Regions from separate parts of the Bradyrhizobium sp. USDA 241 genome, predicted to be linked through region 1. Evidence: predicted binding sites of a transcription regulator. Region 1 holds the regulator's gene; the other holds the start of a gene.

What was found. The regulator LexA, encoded in region 1, represses DNA repair genes until DNA is damaged. The targets are predictions, from matches to a motif close to TGTTCNNNNTGTGTTCNG.
Region 2: a site for LexA is predicted at 4,378-4,395, ahead of recA (recombinase RecA). Genes of this name have one in related genera too.

What each region holds. Positions count from the first base shown of each region.
Region 1 covers NZ_JBMGPZ010000005.1:3,775,927-3,783,768, forward strand. Annotated here, with positions in the region: gene ABIF91_RS40150 (S41 family peptidase) at 1-985, opposite strand, end outside; gene ABIF91_RS40155 (alpha-hydroxy acid oxidase) at 1,291-2,424, shown strand; gene ABIF91_RS40160 (HAD family hydrolase) at 2,454-3,077, shown strand; gene ABIF91_RS40165 (hypothetical protein) at 3,248-3,454, shown strand; gene glp (gephyrin-like molybdotransferase Glp) at 3,663-4,874, shown strand; gene lexA (transcriptional repressor LexA) at 5,051-5,752, shown strand; gene ABIF91_RS40180 (hypothetical protein) at 6,237-6,671, shown strand; partial or broken gene ABIF91_RS40185 (ComEC/Rec2 family competence protein) at 6,822-7,842, opposite strand, start outside.
Region 2 covers NZ_JBMGPZ010000005.1:4,219,276-4,227,117, forward strand. Annotated here, with positions in the region: gene gcvP (aminomethyl-transferring glycine dehydrogenase) at 1-2,764, shown strand, start outside; gene recA (recombinase RecA) at 3,198-4,286, opposite strand; gene ABIF91_RS42350 (hypothetical protein) at 4,612-4,812, shown strand; gene ABIF91_RS42355 (hypothetical protein) at 5,475-5,675, shown strand; gene ABIF91_RS42360 (hypothetical protein) at 5,833-6,003, shown strand; gene ABIF91_RS42365 (DUF2798 domain-containing protein) at 6,575-6,832, opposite strand; one part of gene ABIF91_RS42370 (IS3-like element ISRj2 family transposase) at 7,104-7,842, opposite strand, start outside.

The DNA.
Region 1 (7,842 bases):
AGCCCTTGCCGAACGAGCGCGTGCCGATCAGCGTCGCGCGCTTGTGGTCGTGCAGCGCGCCGGCCACGATCTCAGAGGCCGAGGCCGATCCGCCGTTGATCAGGACCACGAGCGGCTTGCCCTTGGTGAGATCGCCGCCATGCGCGGTGAAACGCTGAGTCTCTTCCGGATTGCGGCCGCGGGTCGAGACGACCTCGCCCCGCTGCAGGAAGGCGCTCGACACCGACACGGCCTGATCGAGCAGTCCGCCCGGATTGTTGCGCAGATCCATCACGTAGCCTGCGAGCTTCTCCGCCGGGACCTGCCGGGAGATCGACGCGATCGCCTTCTTCAGTCCGTCGGTGGTCTGCTCGTTGAAAGAGGTGACGCGGATATAGCCGATGTCGCCGTTCTCGACGTGGAAGCGCACCGGGCGCACATGGATGATTTCGCGCGTGATCGAAACGTCGAGCGGCGCGTCGGCGCCCTTGCGCACGATGGTGAGCTTGGTCTTGGTATCGACCGGGCCCTTCATCTTGTTGACGGCCTGCTCGAGCGTCATGCCCTGCACCGCCTCGCCGTCGATCTTGCTGATGAGATCGCCGGACATGATGCCGGCCTTCGAGGCCGGCGTGTCGTCGATCGGCGAGACCACCTTGACGAGGCCATCCTCCATGGTGACCTCGATGCCGAGCCCGCCGAACTCGCCGGAGGTGGTCTCCTGCATCTCGGTCCAGGCCTTGGCGTTCATGTAGCGCGAGTGCGGATCGAGCGAGGTCACCATGCCGGTGATCGCGCCCTCGATCAGCTTGGCGTTATCGGGCTTCTCGACATAGCTGGCCTTGACCCGCTCGAACACCGCGCCGAATAAATTGAGCTGGGAATAGGCATCGTCCGCGGTCGCTGCTGCCCGCGCCGCCCATACTCCGCTGTGCGGGCCGGCTACCAGAAGAGTCAGACACGCTCCGGTGAGCGCGCCGAGGGGGAACAGCAGGGTTTTCCGCATGGATGACGTAGCCTTTTGCTTGGCGGTTCTCTTCGGGTTGGGAGCGCCATGCAAATGGCGATCCAGCCCACTTCTCACAATACCATTCCGGTTTCTTCAAGGCCGGGATGCCACGCTGGCGGGTATACCGAAGAAATCCCTTCGCCTTGGACTAAACTTTTGGCAACGTTCCGAAACTGCTTCGCGCAAAGCGGGAAACCGGTCGGGCCGCCCCTGCCTCGCAGCTATGCGATTTTAGGATGGTTTTCGAGGGCCGGACGCAATAGGCGATGGCGATAAGACTTCAAATTCTCGGGAGGACAACAATGAACGAAGCGCCCCGCATCCGGCCGGAAAGGAACGTCGAGCTCGGCGCCAGCAACGAGACGTTCCAGAACCTGCACGAGTTCATCCGGAAAGCGCGCGCCAACCTGAACCAGAACGCCTGGGACTACATCGTCGGTGCGGCCGAGACCGAGACCACGATGCGCCGCAACCGCATGGCGCTGGACGAGATCGCCTTCCGCCCCCGCGTGCTGCGCGATGTCCGCAAGGTCGACGGAGGGGTCGATCAATTCGGCCGCAGGATGCGCCTGCCGGTGGTGCTCGCCCCGGTCGGCGCCCTCGAGATCTTCGATCCGGATGGCGCGGCAAGCGTGGCACGCGCCGCCGGCACTTTCGGTGCGGCGCACATGCTGAGCTCGGTGTCCGAGCCAGGACTGGAGAAGACCGCCGAAGCCGCGCCCGACGCGCTGCGCCTCTATCAGCTTTATGTCCGCGGCGACGATGCCTTCGTCGCCGATGTCGTCAGCCGGGCCGAGAAGAACGCCTATGCCGCCTTCTGCCTGACCGTCGACACCGCCCATTACAGCCGTCGTGAACGCGACATCGCCAAGCGCTACGTTCGCGAGAGCCGCCTGCGCGCCACCGGAGGCGATTTCCAGAAGGGCCTGGAGTGGCGGACCGTGAAGATGATCAAGGACAAGTTCAAAATACCGCTGATCCTCAAGGGCATTGCCACGGCAGAGGACGCGCTGATCGCGCTCGATCACGGCGTCGAGTGGATTTACGTCTCCAACCATGGCGGCCGCCAGCTCGACCACGGCCGCGGCGCCATGCATGTGCTGCCCGAGATTGTCGATGCCGTGAAGGGCCGCGCCAAGATCATGGTCGACGGCGGCTTCGGCCGCGGCACCGACATCGTCAAGGCGATCGCGGCGGGCGCGGACCTTGTCGGCATCGGCCGGCTGCAGTGCTGGGCGCTGGCGGCGGCAGGCGAAGCCGGTGTCACACGGATGCTGGAGCTGCTCGAGGACGAGGTGCTGCGCTGCCTTGGCCTCCTGGGCGCCACTACATTCGCCGAGGTCGACAAATCCTGCCTGCATCCGGCGACCGCCACCAACGCGCCCAGCGTGTTCAGCGCATTCCCGCTGTTCGACCATGAGCCCTATCGCTACTGACTTGCCGATACTGAAGTGAAAAGGACGCAATGACATCGCTCTCTCCCGGCAGCGCGGATGCGCTTCTGTTCGACCTCGGGCGCGTGGTGCTCGATATCGACTTCTCCAAGGCGATCGCCTGCTGGGCGGGACATGCCGGCTGCCAGCCCGAGGCCATCGTCGCGCGCTATGTGCGCGACGAGGCCTACCGGCTGCACGAGATGGGCAAGATCAGCGACGAGGACTATTTCGCCTCGCTGCGTGCGTCACTCGGAATCGGCATCTCGGACGCGCAGTTCCTGGAAGGCTGGAACGCGATCTTCGCAGGCGAGATGCCCGACATCGCCGAACTGTTGCCGCGCGCGGCGAAGCAGATGCCGCTCTACGCCTTCTCCAACACCAATCGGCCGCACGTGGACTATTTCTCGAAGGAATATGCCGGCGTGCTCGGCCATTTCCGCGAGCTGTATCTGTCGTCCAGCATCGGCCTGCGCAAACCGGACGCGGAGGCGTTCGACCACGTCGTCGCCGCGATCGGCGTGCCGGCGGAGCGCATCGTATTCTTCGACGACCTCGCCGAGAACATCGAGGGCGCGCGGGCGCGCGGTTTGAACGCCGTGCACGTGACGTCGCCGGGCGACGTCGGGAACGCGTTGAGGGCACTTGGCATCTAAATGCCAGGCAGTCGCCGCGACAGGTCATGCCCTCGGTTCCCGGAGCCAAATTGCGGAAGAGAAGATGAGGAACCCAACCCCTTTGTGCATTTTTGTACGGAGTTCCGGGAACGGAGTACCACCCTTCGGACTCATGAGTCCGTTGGGATTTCTACATCGGACGGATCGACGTGCTGGGCAAAACCTATCTCACCAAGCAGGCCTCACTCCTGCTCGAATTCGCCAGAACCACCTCGGATTCTGACCTTTCCGCCAAGCTGATCAGCAAGGCGGCCGACCTGAAGTCCCTGGCCGATCCGCTGCCCGACAAGGATCAAGGTCCCAAAGCTCCCGACGTGGCACCGGACGACGGCCCGGACCGTCCGAGCGGGAGTTGACCGATGCCGGCCGTGGCGCTCGTTCTTCTCGTGCTCGCCATGGCCGTCCTCGTGCCGGTCGGTCTTGCCTTCCAGATCATGCCGCGGCGGACTTGAGCTCCCTCCTCCACGACGGAAATCACGCCGGATAAATCATTCTGCGTGCTGCTTTGCCTCGCGCGTGCACTCGGCTAGAACTCTCGCCAACGATTTGCAGGAGTTTCCGCCCGTGGCCCTGATGCCGGTTTCTGACGCGCTCGCCGCGGTGCTGGCGGATGCAGAGCCGCTGGCTGAAGAGATGGTCTCCCTCAATGAGGCGTACCATCGCGTGCTGGCGCGCGACGTCGCGGCGCGGCGCACGCAGCCACCGCAGGCCATGTCGGCGATGGACGGCTATGCCGTGCGCGCGGCTGACGCGGCAACGGTCGATTCCAGGTTGGCACTGGTCGGCGAGGTCGCGGCGGGTCGTCCGTTCGCGGGAAGGGTCGGCCCCGGCGAAGCCGTGCGGATCTTCACCGGCGGCGTCGTTCCCGATGGCGCCGACGCGGTCGTGATCCAGGAGGATACGGTTGCCGACGGCAAGCAGATCACGATCAAGGAAGCCGCGATTCCCGGTCGGCACATTCGCCCCGCCGGCGTCGACTTCTCTGAGGGCGACGTGCTCCTACGCAGAGGAACTCGTCTCACCGAGCGCGATCTCGCGCTGGCTGCCGGAATGAATCACCCGCATCTCGCCGTCTGCCGCCGTCCGAGGGTCGCGATCCTCGCCACCGGCGACGAGCTGGTGATGCCCGGCACCACGCCCGGACACGGCCAGATCGTCTATTCCAATGGCTATGCCCTGCACGCGCTCGCCCGCAGCGAGGGCGCCGAGACCATCGACCTCGGCGTTGCCGCCGATACGCTGGAGGCCACTTCCGCCGGCATCCGTCGCGCCCGGGAGAGCGGCGCCGACATCCTGATCACGACCGGTGGTGCCTCGGTCGGCGACCACGATCTGGTCCAGCAGGCGCTCAAGGACGAAGGCATCTCGATGTCGTTCTGGAAGATCGCGATTCGGCCCGGCAAGCCGATGATGCACGGACGACTCGGCGCAATGCGCGTGATCGGCCTGCCCGGCAATCCCGTGTCGTCTTACGTGTGCGCCTTCCTGTTCATGGTGCCGCTGATTCGCGCGCTGTCGGGCCGTTCAGTGATTCATCATCGCCGCGAGCGCGCCGTGCTGGGCCGCGATCTCGATGCCAACGACCAGCGCGAGGACTATCTGCGTGCGCGCCTGAAACAGCGTGACGACGGCGCGTTCGTCGCCGTTCCCGTGAGCCATCAGGACTCCTCTCTGCTTGCGAATCTCGCTGCGGCGCAGGTACTTCTCGTGCGCGCACCGTTCGCGCCGAGGGCCGAGGCCGGCACGCCTTGCGAGGTGTTGCGCCTGCCCGCCTGAGCTGCACGGCCACACGCATCGCGCGAGCTTGGCTCTGTTCACCGTAAATTAAGCAGTTGCGGAACACATATCGAACATATAGTGTCCGTTCATGATTTGTTTCGAGGATGTAGCGGCTTATCGCTGACTTCCTCGTCTCGGACTCGAACGACATCAACCGGGGGACTTTGGTCGAGATGTTGACGCGCAAACAATACGAGCTTCTGCGATTCATCAGCGAACGTCTGAAGGAAAGCGGCGTGCCGCCGTCCTTCGACGAGATGAAGGATGCGCTCGACCTGCGCTCGAAGTCAGGCATCCATCGCCTGATCACTGCGCTCGAGGAGCGCGGCTTCATCCGCCGCCTGCCCAACCGCGCCCGCGCCATCGAGGTGATCAAGCTGCCCGAGCTGCAGGCCGCCGCCGGCAGTCGCCGCGGCTTCACGCCGAGCGTCATCGAGGGCAATCTCGGCAAGGTGCGCGCGACCTCCAGCCCGCCTGTGGACGAGGGCGAGCGTCCCGTCGCGGTGCCCGTGATGGGCCGCATCGCGGCCGGCACGCCGATCGAGGCGCTGCAGACCCGCAGCCACACCATCAGCGTGCCGCCCGACATGCTCGGCTCGGGCGAGCACTACGCGCTCGAGGTGCGCGGCGATTCGATGGTCGAGGCCGGCATCCTCGACGGCGACATGGCGCTGATCCAGCGCAACGAGAGCGCCGATACCGGCGACATCGTGGTAGCGCTGATCGACGACGAGGAAGCCACGCTCAAGCGCTTCCGCCGCCGCGGCGCCTCTATCGCGCTCGAGCCCGCCAATGCCGCCTATGAGGTCCGTATTCTTCCGCCGAACCGCGTGAAGATCCAGGGCAAGCTGATCGGGCTTTACCGCAAGTATTGAGCGGTCGTTCGATATCTATTGGAGCGGATCGCTATCCGCTCCGGCTGGATGGTTTTTCCGGTTCTGCTCAGATGGTCCGGCCCCCTCTTTCGGCGCCACATCCTCGACACGCCGCACAACGCATCATCGCGTCGCGGCCTGAGAGTGCGAAGGGACGTGATGCGCCAGACTTATCATGGACGATGTTGCGGCGCCGATCGCAGCATCGGCGACGTAAGCCACTGCCATACAATCGCACCGCCATTCGGCAAGCGAGCGGCAATACTCAGGCTGGTCGGCGCCCGCGAGGCACTGACACGCGCCTTCCGAATTCACAGGCGTCGGCTTTGTTCCTATCGAATCCGGGAAAGATAATGTGATCGCGGCTTGCGGACGCAGCCGCAGATTTGCCTACAACGAAGCAGAACGTTGCGTGCTTCCACCTGATAGAGGCCTGCGCCTCCAAAAGAGGTGCGGGTTGCTATCTTCGCATGAGGAGCACCCGATGTGTGACTACAGCCTGCATGCCGTCGCGACGCGCCCCGCCGAAGTCGGCGAGACGATCGTCACGACAACCTTCCGTGGCACCTCGACGCGCGGCTTCGCCTCCGAAGCCGATCTCTCCGTCGCGGTCTGCTTGCTGCCGGGAACGGAGCTCGCTTTCGCCGACAACGTCCGTTACGACAATCGCTGGATCTGGACGCGTACCGTGAACTCCCGCGTCGGCAAGTTCGGCAAGATCGACCCGCACATTCCCGATCGCCATCATGACGCGATCGAATTTCCCGACGGCAAATACGTGCTGGTGACACAGCTCGTCGAAGGCCAGCGCGCGACCGTGCTGCAACTGCCGGTGACCCAGCCGGTTGGCGAGCGCGAGCACAAGCCGCAGATCGTCGCCGACACGCGGTCCACAATCACGCGTCTGCCGATCGGCTGACGTCGTCGCCCCCGGCCGATGGTCGTGGGCCAGGAATGAAATGCCATCGCCGGCCGAGGCCGGCGAGATGGTATGGGTTGCGTCCTGCGAAATCCGGTCCGATCGACCTCCCCCGCATCGCTCCTCAATCGTCCGCCTGCAAGTCCGTCTGTCCGTCTCCGATGGCGTTGCGTCCCGGTTGCGGGGCACGGCCGTCTTCGGCGCAAGGCTGCCGTCGAAATCCCCCTCGCCGGCGCCGGCCGGCAGCCAGGGGCGGCTTGTGCCTCTCGCCCTCACCGCCCGAACCGAGAAGCCGTCACCGCTCTGCGTCAGAGCCAGCGCGCCCTGACTGGCGAGCCGTGGCCTGTCGACCACCATCGCCGCGCAATCGGGCGGCGTAGGCCGCGCCGTCACCACCAGCGCAGCGCGGCTGCAATCATCAGCCAGCGCCTCGCTGCGCAACGCCAACGCGACAAGCCGTCCGTCCGCGAGCGGCGTCACGCAGCCGGACTCGTCACACGAGACACCGTCGGCCAACGAGGCGCTGCCGGCATCGCGCGGATCGGCATCGGCAGCCAACCACTCCCTCAGCAGGAAGCCATCCTTGCTGGCGCGGATCACATGCAGCCGCCCGTCCCGGCCCCGCACGGCGACGCTCGCGCCATCCCCGGCAATCAGGATGTCGGGCTGCCGCACCGACATCGCCCAGAGGATCGCGGCAAGCAGCACCAGGGCACCGGACCAGCGCAGGGGCGTGCGCAACGCCCCATCACGATGATCCCGAGGCTCGCCGCGATCAGCGGCGCGATCCCGAACGCGGGAATGCGGCCGACGGCACCGGGCAGTGCCGCCACCCAGCGCGAGACCGCAACCATCCACTCGATGCCGATCCCCATCAGCCACCAGAACGCGCCGTCGAGCCCGAATGGCGCTGCGAGCAGCCCCAACAGCCCCGCCGGCATCACCAGCGCCGAGACCACCGGCATCGCGCCGAGATTGGCGAGCACGCCGTACGGCGTCACGCGGTGGAAGTGGAAGGCGGCATAGGGCGTGGTCGCAAGCCCCGCGATCAACGAGGCCAGGAACAGCATCGCGATCTCGCGGCCGCCCCACAGCGCGATGCGCGCCGTTGCGGAATGATCAGGCGATGCGAGCAGGTTCGGCATGCCGATCTGCACCAGCGCCACCAGCC
Region 2 (7,842 bases), 440 kb from region 1:
CGCGAAAAGCGTGGACGCGCTGATGGCGGAGACGCTGCCGGCGTCGATCCGGCAGGCCGCCCCGCTCGACCTCGGCAAGCCGCTCAGCGAGACTGAGGCGATCGCGCATATGGGCGAGCTCGCAGCCCAGAACCAGGTCTTCACCTCGCTGATCGGCCAGGGCTATTTCGGCACGATCCTGCCCGCGGTGATCCAGCGCAACATTCTGGAGAATCCGGCCTGGTACACGGCCTATACGCCCTACCAGCCCGAGATCAGCCAGGGCCGGCTGGAGGCGCTGTTCAACTTCCAGACCATGATCTGCGACCTCACCGGGCTCGACGTCGCCAATGCCTCGCTGCTCGACGAAGCGACCGCCGCCGCCGAGGCCATGGCGCTCGCCGAGCGGCACTCGCAGGTGAAGGCGAAGGCCTTCTTCGTCGACAAGGACGTGCATCCGCAGACGCTGGCCGTGATGCGGACCCGCGCCGAGCCGCTGGGCTGGACCCTGATCGTCGGCGATCCCCTCACCGATCTCGCTGAGACTGACGTGCTCGGCGCGCTGCTGCAATATCCGGGATCGTCGGGCGCGTTGCGCGACCTCAGGCCCGCGATTGCGGCGCTGAAGGCCAAGGGCGCGCTTGCGATCGTTGCCGCCGACCTGCTGGCGCTGACGCTGCTGGCCTCGCCCGGCGAGCTCGGCGCCGACATCGCGATCGGCTCGGCGCAGCGCTTCGGCGTGCCGATGGGCTATGGCGGGCCGCACGCGGCCTATATGGCGGTGCGCGATGCGCTGAAGCGCTCGCTGCCCGGCCGCATCGTCGGCCTCTCCATCGATTCCCGCGGGATGCCTGCCTACCGCCTCGCGCTGCAGACCCGCGAGCAGCACATCCGCCGCGAGAAGGCGACCTCCAACATCTGCACCGCGCAGGTGCTGCTCGCCGTGATCGCCTCGATGTATGCGGTCTATCACGGCCCCGAGGGCCTCACCCAGATCGCGCGCAACGTGCATCGCCGAACCGCCGTGCTCGCGAGCGGCCTGCGCAAGCTCGGCTTCGCGCCGCAGTCCGACAGCTTCTTCGACACGCTGAGCGTCGATGCCGGCGCCAGGCGCGCCGAGATCGTCGCGCGCGCCGCGGCCGAAAAGATCAATCTGGGCATCAGTGACACCGCGCTACGCATCGCGCTCGACGAGACCACGACGCCGGCGACGGTGGAAGCGGTCTGGCGCGCCTTCGGCGGCACCTTCGCCTATGCCGAGATCGACGCCGGGACGCGCGAGGCGCTGCCGGAGACGCTGAAGCGCACCACCCCGTTCCTCACCCATCCGGTCTTCCATGCGCATCGCTCGGAGACCGAGATGCTGCGCTACATGCGCAAGCTCAGCGATCGCGATCTCGCGCTCGACCGCGCCATGATCCCGCTGGGATCCTGCACCATGAAGCTGAACGCAACCACCGAGATGATGCCGCTGACCTGGCCGGAGTTTGCGACGCTGCACCCGTTCGTGCCGCGCGAGCAGGCCGCCGGCTATCACGCGCTGTTCGCGCGGCTGGAGAAGTGGCTGTGCGACATCACCGGCTATGACGCGATCTCGCTGCAGCCGAATTCGGGCGCGCAGGGCGAATATGCCGGGCTGCTCGCGATCCGCGGCTATCATGTCGCGCGCGGCGAAGCGCATCGCAAGATCTGCCTGATCCCCTCCTCCGCCCACGGCACCAACCCGGCCTCGGCCGCGATGGCCGGCATGGACGTGGTGGTGGTCGCCTGCGAGAAGAACGGCGACGTCGACGTCAACGACCTCCGCGCCAAGGCCGAGAAGCATTCGAGCGATCTCGCCGCAATCATGATCACCTATCCCTCGACCCACGGCGTGTTCGAGGAGCATATCCGCGAGATCTGCGACATCGTCCACTCCCATGGCGGCCAGGTCTATCTCGACGGCGCCAACCTCAACGCGCAGGTCGGCCTCAGCAGGCCCGGCGATTACGGCGCCGATGTCAGCCATCTCAACCTGCACAAGACCTTCTGCATCCCGCATGGCGGCGGCGGTCCCGGCATGGGCCCGATCGGCGTCAAGGCGCATCTTGCGCCGTTCCTGCCCGGGCATCCGGTCACGCAAGCTGACGCTCCGGTCGGCGCGGTCTCGGCGGCGCCGTTCGGCTCGGCCTCGATCCTCACCATCTCCTACATCTACATCCTGATGATGGGCGGTGAAGGCCTGAAGCGCGCGACCGAGATCGCGATCCTCAACGCCAATTACATCGCAGCGCGCCTCGATGCGCACTTCCCGGTGCTCTACAAGAACGCGAAGGGCCGCGTCGCGCATGAGTGCATCGTCGATCCGCGCGCGCTGAAGACGACCTCAGGCGTCACCGTCGACGACATCGCAAAACGCCTGATCGATTACGGCTTCCACGCCCCGACCATGAGCTTCCCGGTGCCGGGCACGCTGATGATCGAGCCGACCGAGTCGGAATCGAAGGCGGAGCTGGACCGCTTCTGCGATGCCATGATCGCGATCCGGAAGGAGATCGCCGAGGTCGAGGCCGGCCGCTTCAAGATCGAGGCATCCCCGCTGCGCCACGCCCCGCACACGGTGCATGACATCGCGGATGACGATTGGAATCGCGCCTACACCCGCAGCGAAGGCTGCTTCCCCGCGGGCAGCTCGCGCACCGACAAGTACTGGAGCCCGGTGGGCCGTGTCGACAACGTCTATGGCGACCGCAACCTGGTGTGCTCGTGCCCGCCGGTGAGCGACTACGCGGAAGCGGCGGAATAAGGAATCGGTGGGTGGTGGGCAGGCGGCTGTGCGAAGCACGGTCCGCCGGCGCAACCCACCGCTTCGGCTTCCGCAGAGACGAACAGTGGTGGATTGCACCGGGCAATGGCTTCGCGCATCGCACGGCCAATCCGCTCTACGGCTTCGACCTAAAACGGAATGGCCTTAGGTTGAATCGATGACCGCGGCGGCTCGTTCACCTCTTCCGCTTGCGGGAGAGGTCGGCGCGAAGCGCCGGGTGAGGGCTTTTCCTCTTGGGGAGTGTCCCATTGCAGAAACACCCTCTCCCCGGCCCTCTCCCGCAAGCGGGAGAGGGAGTGCACCTTTGAGGTAGCGGCGCGCCCCCCTCGCGCAAAACGAAACGGGCGCCGATGACGTCGGCAACTCAACGTCCTCAGCGCCCGCTCCTCGCGAAAACTCTTCGCGGTAAGGCTTACTCTTCCGCCGGCTCCTCGCCGTCGGCGTCGCGCTCCGGCGTGCCGGCGAGAATTTGCTCGGCGATCAGGCCGGAGTTCTGGCGGATCGAGGTCTCGATCTTGGCGGTGATGTCGGGATTGGCCTTCAGGAACGCTTTCGAGTTCTCGCGGCCCTGGCCGAGGCGCTGGCTGTCATAGGAGAACCAGGCGCCGGACTTTTCGACGATGCCGGCCTTGACGCCGAGATCGAGGATCTCGCCCATCTTGGAGACGCCCTCGCCGTACATGATGTCGAACTCGACCTGCTTGAAGGGCGGCGCCAGCTTGTTCTTCACCACCTTGACGCGCGTGGTGTTGCCGACCACCTCGTCGCGCTCCTTGATCGCGCCGATGCGGCGGATGTCGAGGCGGACGGAGGCGTAGAATTTCAGCGCATTGCCGCCGGTCGTGGTTTCGGGCGAGCCGTACATCACACCGATCTTCATGCGGATCTGGTTGATGAAGATCACCATGGTGTTGGACTTGTTGATGGAGGCCGTCAGCTTGCGCAGCGCCTGGCTCATCAGGCGGGCCTGCAGACCCGGCAGCGCATCGCCCATCTCGCCCTCGAGCTCGGCCTTCGGCACCAGCGCCGCGACCGAATCGATCACCATCACATCGACCGCGCCCGAGCGCACCAGCGTGTCGCAGATTTCCAGCGCCTGCTCGCCGGTGTCGGGCTGCGAGATCAGGAGCTCGTCGATGTTGACGCCGAGCTTGCGGGCATAGACCGGGTCGAGCGCGTGCTCGGCGTCGATGAAGGCGCAGATGCCGCCCTTCTTCTGCGCTTCCGCCACCGTATGCAGCGCCAGCGTGGTCTTGCCCGAGGATTCCGGCCCGTAGATCTCGACGATACGCCCCTTGGGCAGGCCGCCGATGCCGAGCGCGATGTCGAGCCCGAGCGAGCCGGAGGACACCGCCTCGATGTCCATGGACCGGTCGTTCTTGCCGAGCTTCATCACCGAGCCCTTGCCGAACTGTCGCTCGATCTGGGAGAGCGCGGCGGCCAGAGCTTTACTCTTGTCCATTGAAGATCCTTCGACGATACGCAAGGCAGTTGCGGACATTGGGTCGTGCTCCTTATGGCGAGGATTCGCGTGAGGGACAAACGGTTGCGAGGCAGCTCGGCGATAAAAGCAATGTACCCCATTTGTTCCAGGTTCGCAATATGTTCTTTTACGGATGCGGGTACTGTCCGTATTTGCCCCCCCGCGTCCCAAGCTGGATTTAGGAATATCCAAATTCGCCGGGGGCGAGTGGTCAAACTTGACCAGATTCGGTCTGCCACAGGTGTTAACAAGAAGCCGTCACCGCGCGCCCCTGGGCATGGATCGGTGACGAGAACGCCATCGCGGCGATCCCGCCTCATGCCTCTGGACAGGAGCTAACGCCATGCACCTGCGACGCCGCATCAAACAAACCACATCCCTTGAAGAACGCCTTGTCGCCGAGGCCCTGCGCCAGCGCGAGCAAGCCAAACTGCTTCCACCAGGCATTGAGCGGGAGCGTGCAATCCGCAAAGCCCGGCTGGCTGAAACCGGCTCGCACATCAGTGAGTGGCTACGGTCGCCCGGTCTAAGGGCACCGACGTGAAAGGTAAGGCCGCCTCAGTGGGCAGCCTCTTTCATTGCAGGAGATTCAAAATCTCCTCGTCACGCCCAAGACTTCCTTGAGCTTCGCCAGACCGGCGGCATCCACCTTGGTCGTTATCTCGAGACGGTTTCCTGCCTGAAGAACGCTGATCTTTTCGGAAAGCCGCTGCGCACTTTCCCCGATCATGCTTTAGGCGTAGGATTCACGTGATTTGAATCATAGGAGGGTGCAGCTTGACCGCGGTCCTCGTTTTTAAGATCACCACCGTTGCCTTGGGCGTCCTTTCAACAGTCTTCGCATACACGCTCATTTTCAGCGTTTGAAGAAAGGGACGCCGCCTCCGTCAGCGGCCTCTTTCAGAGATCTGTTTCCATACTGCGCGCTGAAGATCGCAGGGCTGCAACATGCCGTGCGCGCGGACCGGCAACGGCGATTGATGGATTCATTCGCTCCCGGTTCGGACGATTGGGTGCAGGCCGAAAGGCTGCTCGTCAATTTCCGATATTCATTTCGGCTGCCCAATTCGCCTTGTGCGCACAACTGAACAGACGCAGATCCTTTTCTGGATCCTAATGGATCCTCACAGCGCGGACCTTGGCCACCATCGGTGATGAGAACGTTGACCAGCTCTCCCGCCCTTCTCGTATGGATATGAGAGCGCCATGTTCAAGCGGCGACGTTTCAAGCAACAGCTGACCCTTCAAGACCGGCTTTCCGCATGGGTGAAGCAGGTCCAGCAGCAGGCTTCCAGGCTTCCACCGGGTGCCGAGCGAGACGCCCTCCTCAAGAAGGCCCGCCAGGCCGACGTCGCCAATCATCTGCACGACTGGGTCAAATCGCCCGGGCTTCAACCACCGAAATAGCGGCATCCGCCGTGTTGCTCTTCGAGAGCGAAGGCCGCCGCGCATCAAGGCCGCGCGGCCGCTGCGCCGTCATGTTTCCGCAATCTTGCGGCACCGAACCTTTTCGCGGTCTCCGGCCTTCTGTGGGGATGGGACCGCAACTCCGGGGACCTCGGCCATGACGGACAACGACACGCAGCACGATGCGATCAGACGCAATCCGCTGCTGGAGGCAGCGCAGAAGGAGATGGTGAAGTTCGAGCGCAAGGAAAACGAGTTCCGCAGGAAGGACCGTGAAGAGCGCGCCGCCGCGCTCCGCCTGCCCTTGAACGAGATCAAGATCCACTAGGCCCCCAGGACCCGGCTCCGGCATGGGCCGAGGCCGCCCCTATGCGGGCAGCAGGCGCCGATCCGTCGGTCCGGAGCGACCGCCTGTCGATCTCGTTTGGCATCGCGCGCCGGGCTGCATGGCCCCGCGAAGGCGCTGCGCGCCATCTCAAGGTATCTAAATACTACTCATAACCTGTTGGCCGACCGATGAAATTTCAAAGCAGCCTACTGTGCATGGGGTTGTTTCGACTTTTTGAATGTCGAGGCGTGCCCGGTGCCATCCCCCGGATGGGCACGGCCGCCGTCACCCGGCACGCAAACCCGCCTACAGCAGCGCCAGCAGCACCAGCCCAATCACCAGCACGACGAAGCCAGCCGCCGTCGCGGCGGCAAATGACCGCTCTACGTTATCCATGATGCCACCCCGTTGTCGGCGAGCCACGTTTCCCCCATGGCCGCGCCGAACGGATAAAATCTTGCCGACGGGTGTGTCCGCAGTGGTGCGAACGGATGTCGAAATTGGGACGGGTGCGCGGTCAGTCTGCGGCCGTTCGAGCGCGACCTTCACGTGCCGAGCCTACGGGGCTTTTTCACGCCTGTCGGCTGGCTCGCGGGTCCCTCTCCTCCCGGGTCAGGCGCAGCGAGAAGGCGCGGATCGCAGGCGCCGCCAGCAGCACGATGGGCAGCATCGAAGCCCATGCGATCAGCCACGACACCATCCAATGCCGAACGAAGATCATCGGGCTGCCCGCGGGCAAGCTGGCGATTCCCGCCGCAACCAGCGAGGTCAGTCCGGACTGGATGATGCCGAAGACGAAATGGGAATAGCGGCGGGGAATGCCGAGCATGAGGTATCCCTGGGTGCTTGCCTCATCAGGCAAGCAAGGCACATGCCGTCGCGCGGTCGGGATCTGGAAAGCCCAGAAGGAACCAGCGCGCAGCCACGCCCCGACCCGTCGCCCGGGGTGCAACCAGAGCTGGCCCCGGTTGTTTGGACAGCGCCCCGCTGGATTTAAGTGGATTCCTGCCGGGTTATGCTGAACGCGGGGCTTTACGGTTTTGTCGTTGCGTCGGGAGGGCGTAGCCCGACCAGAGCGACGACAAAACCGTCGGCGACGGTCATGCGGCCATCACCATAGCTTGCGTGCCGAAGTAAGCCTCGTCGGGCGTGCGCCCGTCAAGGCTCGAGTGAGGGCGTCCCTGATTGTAGAAGGCCAGATACTTGGCAATTGACGCTCGCGCCTCGGACACGCTGTCGTAGGCGCGGAGATATACTTCTTCGTATTTGACCGTGCGCCAGAGCCGCTCGACAAACACGTTGTCGCGCCAGGCGCCCTTGCCGTCCATGCTGATGGCGATCTTCGCGTCCAGCAGCACATCGGTGAACTCGAGGCTGGTGAACTGGCTGCCCTGATCCGTGTTGAAAATCTCGGGCCTGCCGTGCTTCGCCAACGCCTCCTGGACCGCTTCGACGCAGAAGGCCGCCTCCATTGTGATCGAGACGCGATGGGCCAGGACCCGTCGGCTGAACACATCGACGACCGCCGCGAGATAGACGAAGCCACGCCGCATCGGAATGTAGGTGATGTCCATTGCCCACGCATGGTCGGGCCGCTCGATCTTCAATCCGCGCAACAGGTACGGGTAGATCTTGTGACCCGGAGCCGGCTTGCTCGTGTTCGGGCGACGATAGACCGCCTCGATCCCCATGCGCTTCATCAGCGTCGCGATGTGGCGGCGACCGGCGTATACGCCCTCCCGCCGCAGCAACGATCGCAGCATACGCGCTCCCGCGAAGGGATAATCGAGATGCAGCTCATCGAGCCGACGCATCAAGGCAAGGTCCTCGGCCGAAACT